Regions from separate parts of the Obesumbacterium proteus genome, predicted to be linked through region 1. Evidence: predicted binding sites of a transcription regulator. Region 1 holds the regulator's gene; the other holds the start of a gene.
What was found. Region 1 encodes PhoB, which activates phosphate uptake and scavenging genes when phosphate is short. Its sites were predicted from a motif close to CTGTCATAAAACTGNCNNAT; they were not measured.
Positions count from the first base shown of each region.

Region 2: the regulator PhoB is predicted to act here: its motif matches at 2,050-2,069, upstream of glpT (glycerol-3-phosphate transporter).

Region 1 is NZ_CP014608.1:4,095,856-4,101,303, forward strand. It holds gene DSM2777_RS19145 (PstS family phosphate ABC transporter substrate-binding protein) at 1-497, opposite strand, end outside; gene phoR (phosphate regulon sensor histidine kinase PhoR) at 497-1,846, opposite strand; gene phoB (phosphate response regulator transcription factor PhoB) at 2,079-2,768, opposite strand; gene sbcD (exonuclease subunit SbcD) at 2,998-4,266, shown strand; gene DSM2777_RS19165 (SbcC/MukB-like Walker B domain-containing protein) at 4,263-5,448, shown strand, end outside.
Region 2 is NZ_CP014608.1:1,217,749-1,223,196, forward strand. It holds gene glpQ (glycerophosphodiester phosphodiesterase) at 1-292, opposite strand, end outside; gene glpT (glycerol-3-phosphate transporter) at 476-1,831, opposite strand; gene glpA (anaerobic glycerol-3-phosphate dehydrogenase subunit A) at 2,284-3,939, shown strand; gene glpB (glycerol-3-phosphate dehydrogenase subunit GlpB) at 3,929-5,200, shown strand; gene glpC (anaerobic glycerol-3-phosphate dehydrogenase subunit GlpC) at 5,197-5,448, shown strand, end outside.

The sequences.
Region 1 (5,448 bases):
TTCCACTCTCCGCCCAACCCCAGCGTTTTCCATTGGGTAATCGGCGTTGTATCACCACAGCGCAGCGTGCTGGAATAGATGCTGTCTAATTGATTAAAACTGGTTTCACGCAGCGGATTATCTTGATGAACCAACACAACCAAGGCATCTAAAGCCACCGGCACCGCTAGCGGAGGATAACCATAGTGCTGTTCGAAAGCCGCGATTTCCGCCGCTTTCATCGGGCGACTCATCGGGCCTAGCTGAGCAGCGCCCGCAGCCAACGCCGTGGGCGCGCTGGTCGAGCCCGCCGCCTGAAGTTGCACATTCACATTAGGGTTACTCTGCGAAAAGTTATTTGCCCATAGCGCCATCAGGTTCACCATCGTATCCGAACCCGCACTAGACAAATTCCCCGACAGCATCGATTGTCCGATGGCCAGCGCGGGTAACGAGATAAAACCACAAACGACGCCAATCAGCGCCGCTTTCCATTGTTTGATTTGACGTCCCTGCATCAGATTTCCTTGCTCGGTAGCCCTTTCTGGCCTTTGTTTTTCTGCGTCATGCTCTCACCTGCCAGTGGCACAATGAGATGCGGTGGCAGTGTAAACACAAAGCGCGTCCCCAAGCCAATTTCACTCATGATATTGAGCGTAGCTTCATGATGATTCAACGCATGTTTAACTATCGCCAGCCCTAAGCCGCTGCCGCCGGTTTGGCGCGAACGCGCTTTATCAACCCGATAAAAACGCTCAGTCAAACGCCCCAAATGCTCCGCCGCAATGCCGGGGCCATTATCGCTAACTTCGAACTGCGCGCCTTGAGTGGTTTGTTGCCAGCAGACTTCAATTTTGGTGCCGTCCGGCGTGTGGTTAACCGCGTTATATACCAGATTAGAAACCGCGCTACGCAGCTGATCGTCGTTGCCGAATACTTTGAGTTTATCGTTGATGCGGAAGGTGATTTCATGGCGACCGTTACTCAACGACAGCGCCTCACGTTCCAGCATATGCAGCATCACGGGGACATCAACAATTTCATTCAAGGCAATCGGCGGAGCCGCTTCGATTTTAGAGAGGGTCAATAGCTGCTTCACCAAGCTGTCCATACGCTTGGTCTGCTCTTGCATGGTCGCCAGCGCCTTCTGCCGCACCGGAGCCGCCATATCGTCATCGTTCATCATCTCGAGATAGCCCTGTAACACGGTCAGCGGCGTGCGCAGTTCGTGGCTAACGTTGGCAAAGAAGTTACGTCGCGTGCCCTCTAACTGCCGCGTTTGAGTCACATCACGAGCCACCATCAGCAGTTGGCCTTCGGCATACGGCATCACACGAAATTCAACGAAACGGCCATTATTGAGATGCAGCGTGAGCGGACGGGAAAAATCTTGCGATTGCAGATAATGCGTGAATTCGGGGTAGCGCAGAAGGTTAAGAATATGCTGGCCATTATCCTCTGGCCAACGAAAACCGAGCAGGTGTTGCGCCAAGCCATTACACCAGAAAATATTGCCTTCTTCGGTCGTCATAATCACCGCATCGGGCAATGACTCAGCACCGCTGCGAAAACGTTTAATCAGCAGTGCCAGCTCGCGACGACGGCGTCGATTACGCTGCTGCATCTGATATAAACCATAGAACAACGGCTCCCAGCTTCCTCGCCCAGCGGGTGGGGTCATACTACGGTCGACCCATAGCCAGTGCGAGAGGCGCAACTGGTTATAGAAATGCCAGCCCAATAGCGCAGACACCGCAGCCAGCAGAAACCACGGCAAATAGCCGATCAGCAGCCCAAGGATCACCGCCGGAATGCAGCAAAACAACAGCTCCAGCAGCAGTCTTTTCCACGATAGGCGTTCAAGCACGATGTTGGCTCTTTGTTCTTAACAACATAGAAATAATAGACATAGTGATACCCAAAATCAGTGAGGCCCGATTAAGGGTCCCAATGCATAATCATACCGTTTACTTAAGCTCGATTTTAGGGGGAGTACACCGATGGGGTCGTAGCGGCGCAAGCCGCCGGAGCGCCCCGCGGTGTGCTAGACCCGTGTATCTCGATCTTTCAAACAAGCGTCACGGAATATGCATAGCGGGTTAGAAACGCGCCGAAAAACGATAACCCGTCCCACGAACGGTTTGCACCATTTTATCATGCCCGCTCAGCTCCAGCGCTTTGCGCAGTCGGCGAATATGAACATCCACGGTGCGGTCTTCTACATAAACGTTAGTGCCCCAGACATGATTTAGCAACTGCTCGCGGCTATAAACGCGCTCGGGATGAGTCATGAAAAAATGCAGCAACTTAAACTCAGTCGGTCCCATATCCAGCGGGGCTTCGTTGGCCATCACACGATGTGACGTCGGATCGAGACTCAGCCCCTGCACTTCAATCACCTCTTCCACCGCCATCGGCGAAATACGGCGCATCACGGCTTTAATTCTGGCCACCAGCTCTTTGGGCGAAAAAGGCTTGGTGATGTAATCGTCTGCGCCCACTTCCAAACCGCGCACGCGATCTTCTTCTTCACCGCGAGCGGTCAGCATCATCACAGGAATTTCACGCGTTAACGCTTCGCGCTTCATATGCTTGATGAACTGGATCCCAGAACCGCCCGGCAGCATCCAATCCAGCAGCACTAAATCAGGATAAGGCTCAGAAAGCGAGTTCACCGCGCTGTCATAATCTTCGGCTTCAACCGGTTGGTAGCCGTTTTGCTCTAAAACAAAACACACCATTTCACGAATTGGCGCTTCATCTTCTACTACCAATATGCGTCTGGCCATTGTTAATCCTGCTTAAGTTTGGTTGCGGGCGCCATTATGCGTCAGATTTATGACAGATTTATGAAAAAAAACAATATGCCAAGCATCACTGTAATAAATGGTTTTGTAAACCCAGATTGATTATGGCCTCAGTGCCGGACATGGGTTCACCTCCCTCATAGATTGCGTATAATCGATTTCATTCTCCGTCGTGGCTCACGCTACGCTCAGCAAGGACAGCAGGACTCGCATGCGTCTTATCCATACTTCAGACTGGCACCTTGGTCAGCATTTTTATACCAAAAGCCGTAGCGCTGAACATCAGGCCTTTCTGCGCTGGCTCATTGAACAAGCATCGGCGCATCAGGTCGATGCCATTATTGTGGCGGGTGACGTCTTTGATACCGGTTCGCCGCCGAGCTACGCGCGCGAACTGTATAACCGCTTCGTCGTGGAGTTGCAGGCAACGGGCTGCCAGTTAGTGGTGTTAGGTGGCAACCATGACTCCGTCGCCACGCTGAATGAATCTCGCGCTTTACTCGCCTGCTTGAACACGCAGGTTATCGCCAGCAGCGCAGGCGATTTACAGCATCAGGTATTGCAGCTCAAACAGCGCGACGGTTCCGTCGGCGCGATTCTGTGCGCGGTGCCTTATCTGCGCCCACGAGATATCCAAACCAGCTTAGCGGGGCAATCTGCCGCAGAAAAACAAAACGCCCTACAGCAGGCTATCGCCGCACATTACCAGTCGTTGTACGATCTGGCCGTTGCCGAACGAGATGCCTTAGGCGGAAACCTGCCGATTATTGCCACCGGACATCTCACCACTATCGGTGCCAGCACGTCTGACTCAGTGCGTGATATCTATATTGGTTCACTCGATGCGTTCCCGGCCTCCGCGTTTCCTCCTGCCGATTACATTGCGTTGGGCCATATCCATCGTCCGCAGCGAGTGACCAGCAGCGAGCATATTCGCTACAGTGGCTCGCCAATCCCTCTTAGCTTTGACGAACTGGGCAGCGAGAAAAGCATCTGCTTAGTGGATTTCTCAGGTGCTGCGCTGGAAAAAGTGACGCTCTTGCCGGTTCCCCAATTTCAGCCAATGCAGCTCATCAAAGGCAGCATTGAACAAATCGAACAACAGCTCGCCGCATTTAAAGCCACCACAGCGGATCATAGTGAGAGTGAAAAACCGGTCTGGCTAGATATTGAAATCAGCAGCAGCGCCTATTTGAACGATCTCCAACGTCGAATTCAGCAGCAGGCCGAAACCCTTCCCGTTGAGGTTATTTTGCTACGCCGCAGCAAAGAACAACGCCTAAGCGCCCTCACGCGCCAAGACAAAGAAACGCTGAGCGAGCTAAGCGTCAGCGACGTATTTGAACGCCGCTTGGCGCAGGAAGAAACCGACGATGAAGCGCTGATCGCACAACAATCACGCATTCGAAATCAATTCCATCAGGTGCTGGATGAACTGGTGTTAGAGCAAGACGAAACTCGCGAGGAGCATGACGCATGAAAATCCTCAGCCTACGGTTAAAAAATATCAACTCGCTCAAGGGCGAATGGAAGATCGATTTCACCCGTGAAGACTTTGCCAATAACGGCTTATTTGCCATCACCGGCCCAACCGGCGCGGGGAAAACAACGCTGCTCGACGCACTCTGTTTGGCGCTGTATCACCAAACGCCGCGCTTGAAGGTGTCACCCACGCAAAATGAACTGATGACACGCGGCACCGCTGAATCGTTGGCCGAGGTTGAATTCGAAGTGAAAGGCGTCGGCTATCGCGCTTTCTGGAGCCAGCGTCGCGCCAATAACAAACCAGATGGCAATTTACAAACGCCAAAAGTAGAGCTCGCGCACATTGCCGATGGTGAAATCATCACCGATAAAATCCAAACCAAGCTGCATAAAATTGCCGATATTACCGGTTTGGACTTTGGCCGTTTCACCAAGTCGATGATGCTGTCACAGGGCCAGTTCGCCGCCTTCCTCAACGCCGATCCAGCCGAACGGGCTGAGTTACTGGAAGAACTCACCGGCACCGAAATTTATGGGCAACTATCGGAGCAAATATTCCAGCGTTTCAAACAGGCAAAAATCGATCTTGATACGCTACATGAACGCGCCGCAGGCGTAGAGCTGCTCAGCGAAGAAGCACTTAACCAGCTTTCCGAACGTTTGTCTGAATTGCAACGTGAAGAACAGCAGCAAACGTCTTTGCGCCAAACGCTGATGACCGATCTCCAGTGGCTGCAAAAAAGCCAAGAGCTCAGCCAAAACCGAGAACAGTGCACTCAGCGCGTTACCGCGGCATCGCAACAGTGGCAAACCGCCCAGCCGGAAGTTTTACGCTTGGAACGCAGTGAACCAGCGGAGAAACTACGCCCGCTGTTGTTAACGCTACGCCAGACACGTGCTGATTTAGCATCAACGGCTCAAAGCCAGCAACAGCGCGAACAGCAGCACCAGCAGCTAACTTCGCAGCTAGCGTCACTGCAAACCGCGTCAGCGCAAGCGCTGCATGCCAAACAGCAACACCAGCAGCAACGTGCCGCCACGGAAACGTTGATCAACCAACAGGTGGTGCCGCTTGATTCAAGGCTGACGCAGATCCGCGAAGACCTGTTGGCTCAGCAGCAAAAACTCACGCAAATCAGTGAAGAAAAGCAGAAACAAGAAGCGGCGCTGAAGCAAA
Region 2 (5,448 bases), 2.1 Mb from region 1:
CAAGGGTGAAGTCAATTGCGTAGTAGCGTCCATCTTTACGTGCGCGATCGGGGAAGCGGTCGGCAACATCGGTCACGCGATCCAGATAATGGTCATGCAGAACGACTAATTTGTCGTCCTTGGTCATCACCAAATCCTGCTCGAGAAAATCAGCACCTTGAGCATAAGCCATGGCCTTAGAAGGCAGGGAATGTTCCGGCAGATAGCCGCTTGCGCCGCGGTGTGCAATAACCACTTTATCGGCGGCCTGTGCGCTCATCGCCAGCGTGCCGCTCAATAGTAATCCTGCCATGATGGTATTGAGTCGTAGGGTCATAGAGGTTTTCCTTATTTTTAGAGGTCTATACCCGTCATACTTCAAGCTGCTGATGCGTTGGCTGCGTTCAAGCAACTCGAATTATTTCGGGTCTATTGGGGTAAAAAAAAGGCCGTGACGCAGGAAGCAACGACACGGCCTAGTGAAACGTTTTAAAGATTAGTTCCCGCGGTTTGCCGCGATTTCTGCGTGATGTTTTTTCTCGTTGATCATCACGACTAACAGCAGGATAACGGCGAGGATGCTACCGCCAATCATCACCATAAAGCCGCCGTCCCAGCCGAAGAAGTCAACGGTGTAACCCACGATGGCGCTGGCTGCTACCGAGCCACCTAGGTAACCGAACAGACCGGTAAAGCCCGCTGCGGTACCCGCCGCTTTTTTCGGTGCCAGCTCTAGTGCGTGCAGACCGATAAGCATCACTGGGCCGTAAATCAGGAAGCCGATGATAATCATACAAGCCATATCAACGCCTGGGTTGCCCGCTGGGTTCATCCAGTAAACGATGGTGGCGATGGTGACCAGCACCATGAAGAACACGCCGGTGGCGCCACGGTTACCGCGGAACACTTTATCCGACATCCAACCGCACAGCAGGGTGCCTGGGATACCCGCATATTCATACAGGAAGTAAGCCCAAGAGGATTTATCCAGCGCGAAGTGTTTCACTTCTTTCAGATAGGTTGGTGACCAATCCAGAATGCCGTAGCGCAGCAGATAAACGAACACGTTAGCGATAGCGATGTACCACAGCAGTTTGTTCGGCAGTACGTACTGCATGAAGATTTGCTTAGCGGTCAGCTCTTCTTCAGCTTTTTCAGTGTAATCATCTGGGTAGTCGTTTTTGTACTCTTCAATCGGTGGCAAACCACAAGACTGCGGAGTATCGCGCATCAGGCCAAAGGCAATCAGAGCAACAACAATGGCTGCGATGGCTGGCATATACAGCGCTGCGTGCCAGTCGTTAAACCACGCCATCCCCAACAGGAACAGAAGTGGAGGCAAGCCGCCGCCGACGTTATGCGCGCAGTTCCACACGGAAACGATGCTGCCACGCTCTTTCTGCGACCACCAGTGCACCATGGTACGGCCACATGGAGGCCATCCCATCCCTTGGAACCATCCGCAGAGGAACAGCAGAACGAACATGACCGCAATGCTGGAGGTTGCCCATGGCACAAAGCCCATGAAGAGCATCACCGCGGCGGCCAGAATCAGACCGGCAGGCAAGAACACGCGTGGGTTCGAGCGGTCGGAGACGGAACCCATAATGAATTTCGAGAAACCGTAAGCGATTGAAATCCCAGAAAGGGCAAAGCCCAGATCGCCACGAGAGAAACCTTGTTCGATAAGGTAAGGCATCGCCAGCGTAAAGTTTTTACGTACCAGATAGTAGGCGGCGTATCCGAAGAAGATCCCCATGAAGATCTGCCAACGTAAACGACGATAGGTCGGATCGACCTGTGCGTCAGGCAAGCGCTTGGTGTGCGCTGCGGGTTTAAAAATACTTAACATGTAGATATGCCTCCGATGGCTTTCTCTTCTTTATATGTATCCTGAACCGATTCCCCAGTGAGCTCGGTAAAGGTTTGCTGTGTGCTAATAAGTGGGTAAATAGAACAGCAATGGTGACTTTATTTCGCTATTTTCCGTTCAGTGGTGGTCATTCCATTTTCTTTTTCGAGCGTAGAGTATTCAAACGCGCATATCGTTACTGTGAGAGATCGCGCAAATTGTTACAGTTTTATGAATGCGATGCTGATTTTGAGCGGTTAGTTAATTTTTTGAAACCAAAAATCACATGTATCTAGTGATAATGATCACAAAAATGGTGAAATACGCGCTAATAACTTTCGTTTTGTGCGCGTATTTGCTCCTTATCAAACAATTTCTGTGTGGGTTATGTCTTAATAAGCACAATTACTTATCAGTACATTCATTGTTGTGAATAAGGTCGGGAGCCACACATGCTACAAAGCCCAGCGACACAAGAGACTGATGTCATCATCATCGGGGGCGGTGCTACCGGTGCAGGGATTGCTCGTGACTGCGCACGCCGCGGCCTACGCTGTATTTTATTAGAGCGTCACGATATTGCGACGGGCGCAACAGGGCGCAATCACGGCCTTTTACACAGCGGTGCGCGTTATGCGGTAACCGATGGTGAATCAGCACGTGAATGTATTGAAGAAAACAAAATTCTTAAGCGCATTGCTCGTCACTGCGTTGAACGCTCAGATGGCCTGTTTATCACGCTTCCTGAAGATGATTTGGGTTTCCAATCTGGCTTTATCGAGGCCTGCCAAAAAGCGGGTATTGATGCGCAGGCCATTGATCCTAAAGAGGCGCTACGCCTTGAGCCTGCGGCTAACCCCGCTCTGATTGGTGCAGTACGCGTGCCTGATGGCACCGTTGATCCATTCCGCCTCACCGCAGCCAATATGCTGGATGCGCGTGAGCATGGTGCGCAGGTGCTGACCTATCACGAAGTGAGCGGATTATTACGCCACGGCGATCGTATTACCGGCGTGCGCGTTATCGACCATAAATCGCGTGAAAGCTATGAAATTCATGCGCAAATCGTGGTGAATGCTGCGGGGATTTGGGGTCAGCATATCGCTGAGTATGCCGATTTGCGGGTACGCATGTTCCCAGCTAAAGGCGCATTGTTGATCCTTGGGCATCGCATCAACAATATGGTGATCAACCGCTGCCGTAAGCCTGCCGATGCCGATATTTTGGTGCCGGGCGATACCATTTCTCTTATTGGTACCACCTCAACGCACATCGATTACGATCAGATCGACAACATGATCGTGACGCCGGAAGAAGTCGATATCTTGATCCGCGAGGGTGAAAAGCTTTCGCCTAAACTGGCGAGAACGCGCATTTTGCGCGCCTATGCGGGCGTGCGTCCGTTGGTTGCCAGCGACGACGATCCAAGCGGACGTAACGTGAGCCGCGGCATTGTGCTGCTCGATCATGCGGTTCGTGATGGTCTGGAAGGCTTTATCACGATCACCGGCGGCAAGCTGATGACCTATCGCCTGATGGCGGAATGGGCCACGGATAAAGTCTGCGAGAAACTCGGTATTACAACCGCGTGTACCACGGCGACTGAAGCACTGCCGGGATCACAACATTCAGCCGAAGAGACGCTGCGCAAGGTGATCTCGTTACCTGCCACGATCCGAGGTTCGGCAGTGTATCGTCATGGCGATCGCGCCGATCGTATGTTGGCGGGCGATCGTCTGAGCAACAGTTTGGTGTGTGAATGTGAAGCCGTAACCGCCGGGGAAGTGCGCTATGCGGTTGATTCTCTGACGGTGAATAATCTGGTGGATTTGCGCCGCCGTACCCGTGTGGGTATGGGCACCTGTCAGGGCGAGCTTTGCGCCTGCCGCGCCGCGGGTCTGCTTAATCGTTTTAAAGTTACCACGCCGAAGCAATCTATCGATCAGCTCTCTCATTTCTTGAATGAACGCTGGAAAGGTGTGCGCCCAATAGCTTGGGGCGATGCGCTGCGCGAAAGCGAATTTACGGCTTGGGTTTACCAAGGTTTATGCGGCATGGAAGCACCTGCGCAGAATCAGGGCGCTCAGGAGAATGACAATGAAATTTGACACGGTAATGATTGGCGGCGGTTTGGCCGGGCTATTGTGCGGTATTCGATTAGCTGAGGCTGGGCAGAAATGCGCCATTGTGAGCTCGGGTCAAAGCGCGCTGCATTTTTCTTCTGGCTCGCTGGATCTGTTATGTCATCTGCCTGACGGCAGCGCCGTAGAGCAACCGCTGGCCGCGTTGGAATCTTTGGCGAATCAGGCTCCGCAGCATCCTTATAGCTTAATGGGGCATGATGCGGTGGTACGTTATGCCGCGGAATCTGAACGTTTACTGGAACGCAGCGGATTGGCGTTAGTGGGAAGCTGCCAACAAAACCATTTACGCGTCACGCCGTTGGGAACGCGCAGAGCAACGTGGCTGAGCCCAAACGAAGTGCCGGTGAGCGCACTGGATCAGCCGCTGCAGTGGGAACGCGTGCTGGTTGCCGGTATTGAAGGATTCCTCGATTTCCAGCCGCACCTCGTGGCGAATTCGTTGGCCGAGCAGGGCATAGAAACCAAAATTGCGGAGCTTACGCTGCCCGCGTTAGATCGTTTACGCAATAATCCAAGTGAATTCCGCGCGGTGAATATTGCACGCGTGTTGGATTTACCTGATAACCAACAGTTGCTGATTGACGAACTTAACCGTCTTGCCCAGCAGGTGGATGCCATCATCATGCCTGCCTGTGTTGGCATGGAACAAGCTGATGCATTAGAGCATTTACGCTCGCGGGTGAGAGTGCCGTTATTGCTGTTGCCAACGCTGCCGCCATCGGTGCTGGGAATGCGTTTGCATCATCTGCTTCGCCGCCGTTTTCAGGCGCTGGGCGGCGTGATTATGCCCGGTGATGCGGTGTTAAGAGCCGATCTGGAAGAGGGCTCCGAGGCGAGAATTTATACGCGTAACCACACCGACATTCCTTTGCGGGCGAAAAATGTGGTTCTGGCGAGCGGTAGTTTCTTCAGTAATGGGCTTAAGGCTGATTTCAACGGCGTGACTGAACCCGTGTTTGGCTTAGACGTTATCAGTGAAAACGAGCGGGCTAACTGGAGCACTGAAAATATGTTCACGCCTCAGCCGTATTTGCAGTTCGGTGTGAGCACCGATGAGCAGCTGCGCCCAACGATAGGTGGCAAAGTCGTGAGTAATCTACGCGTCATTGGTGCCGTTCTGGGGGGATACGATCCTATTCAGCAAGGCTGCGGTGCCGGTGTATCAATGCTAACAGCGCTGCATGCGGCGGAACAAATTTTGGCAAAAGCGGAGGGCGCGCTATGAACCTGCTCGCAGATAACAGCTTCGAAAACTGCATTAAATGTACGGTGTGCACCACCTATTGTCCGGTCGCGAAGGTTAACCCGAATTATCCGGGGCCAAAACAGGCCGGGCCAGACGGTGAACGTCTGCGTTTGAAAGATCCTCTGCTTTATGATGATGCGTTGAAATACTGTACTAACTGTAAACGCTGTGAGGTTGCTTGCCCATCAGACGTAAAAATTGGCGATATTATTCAACGTGCTAAGGCG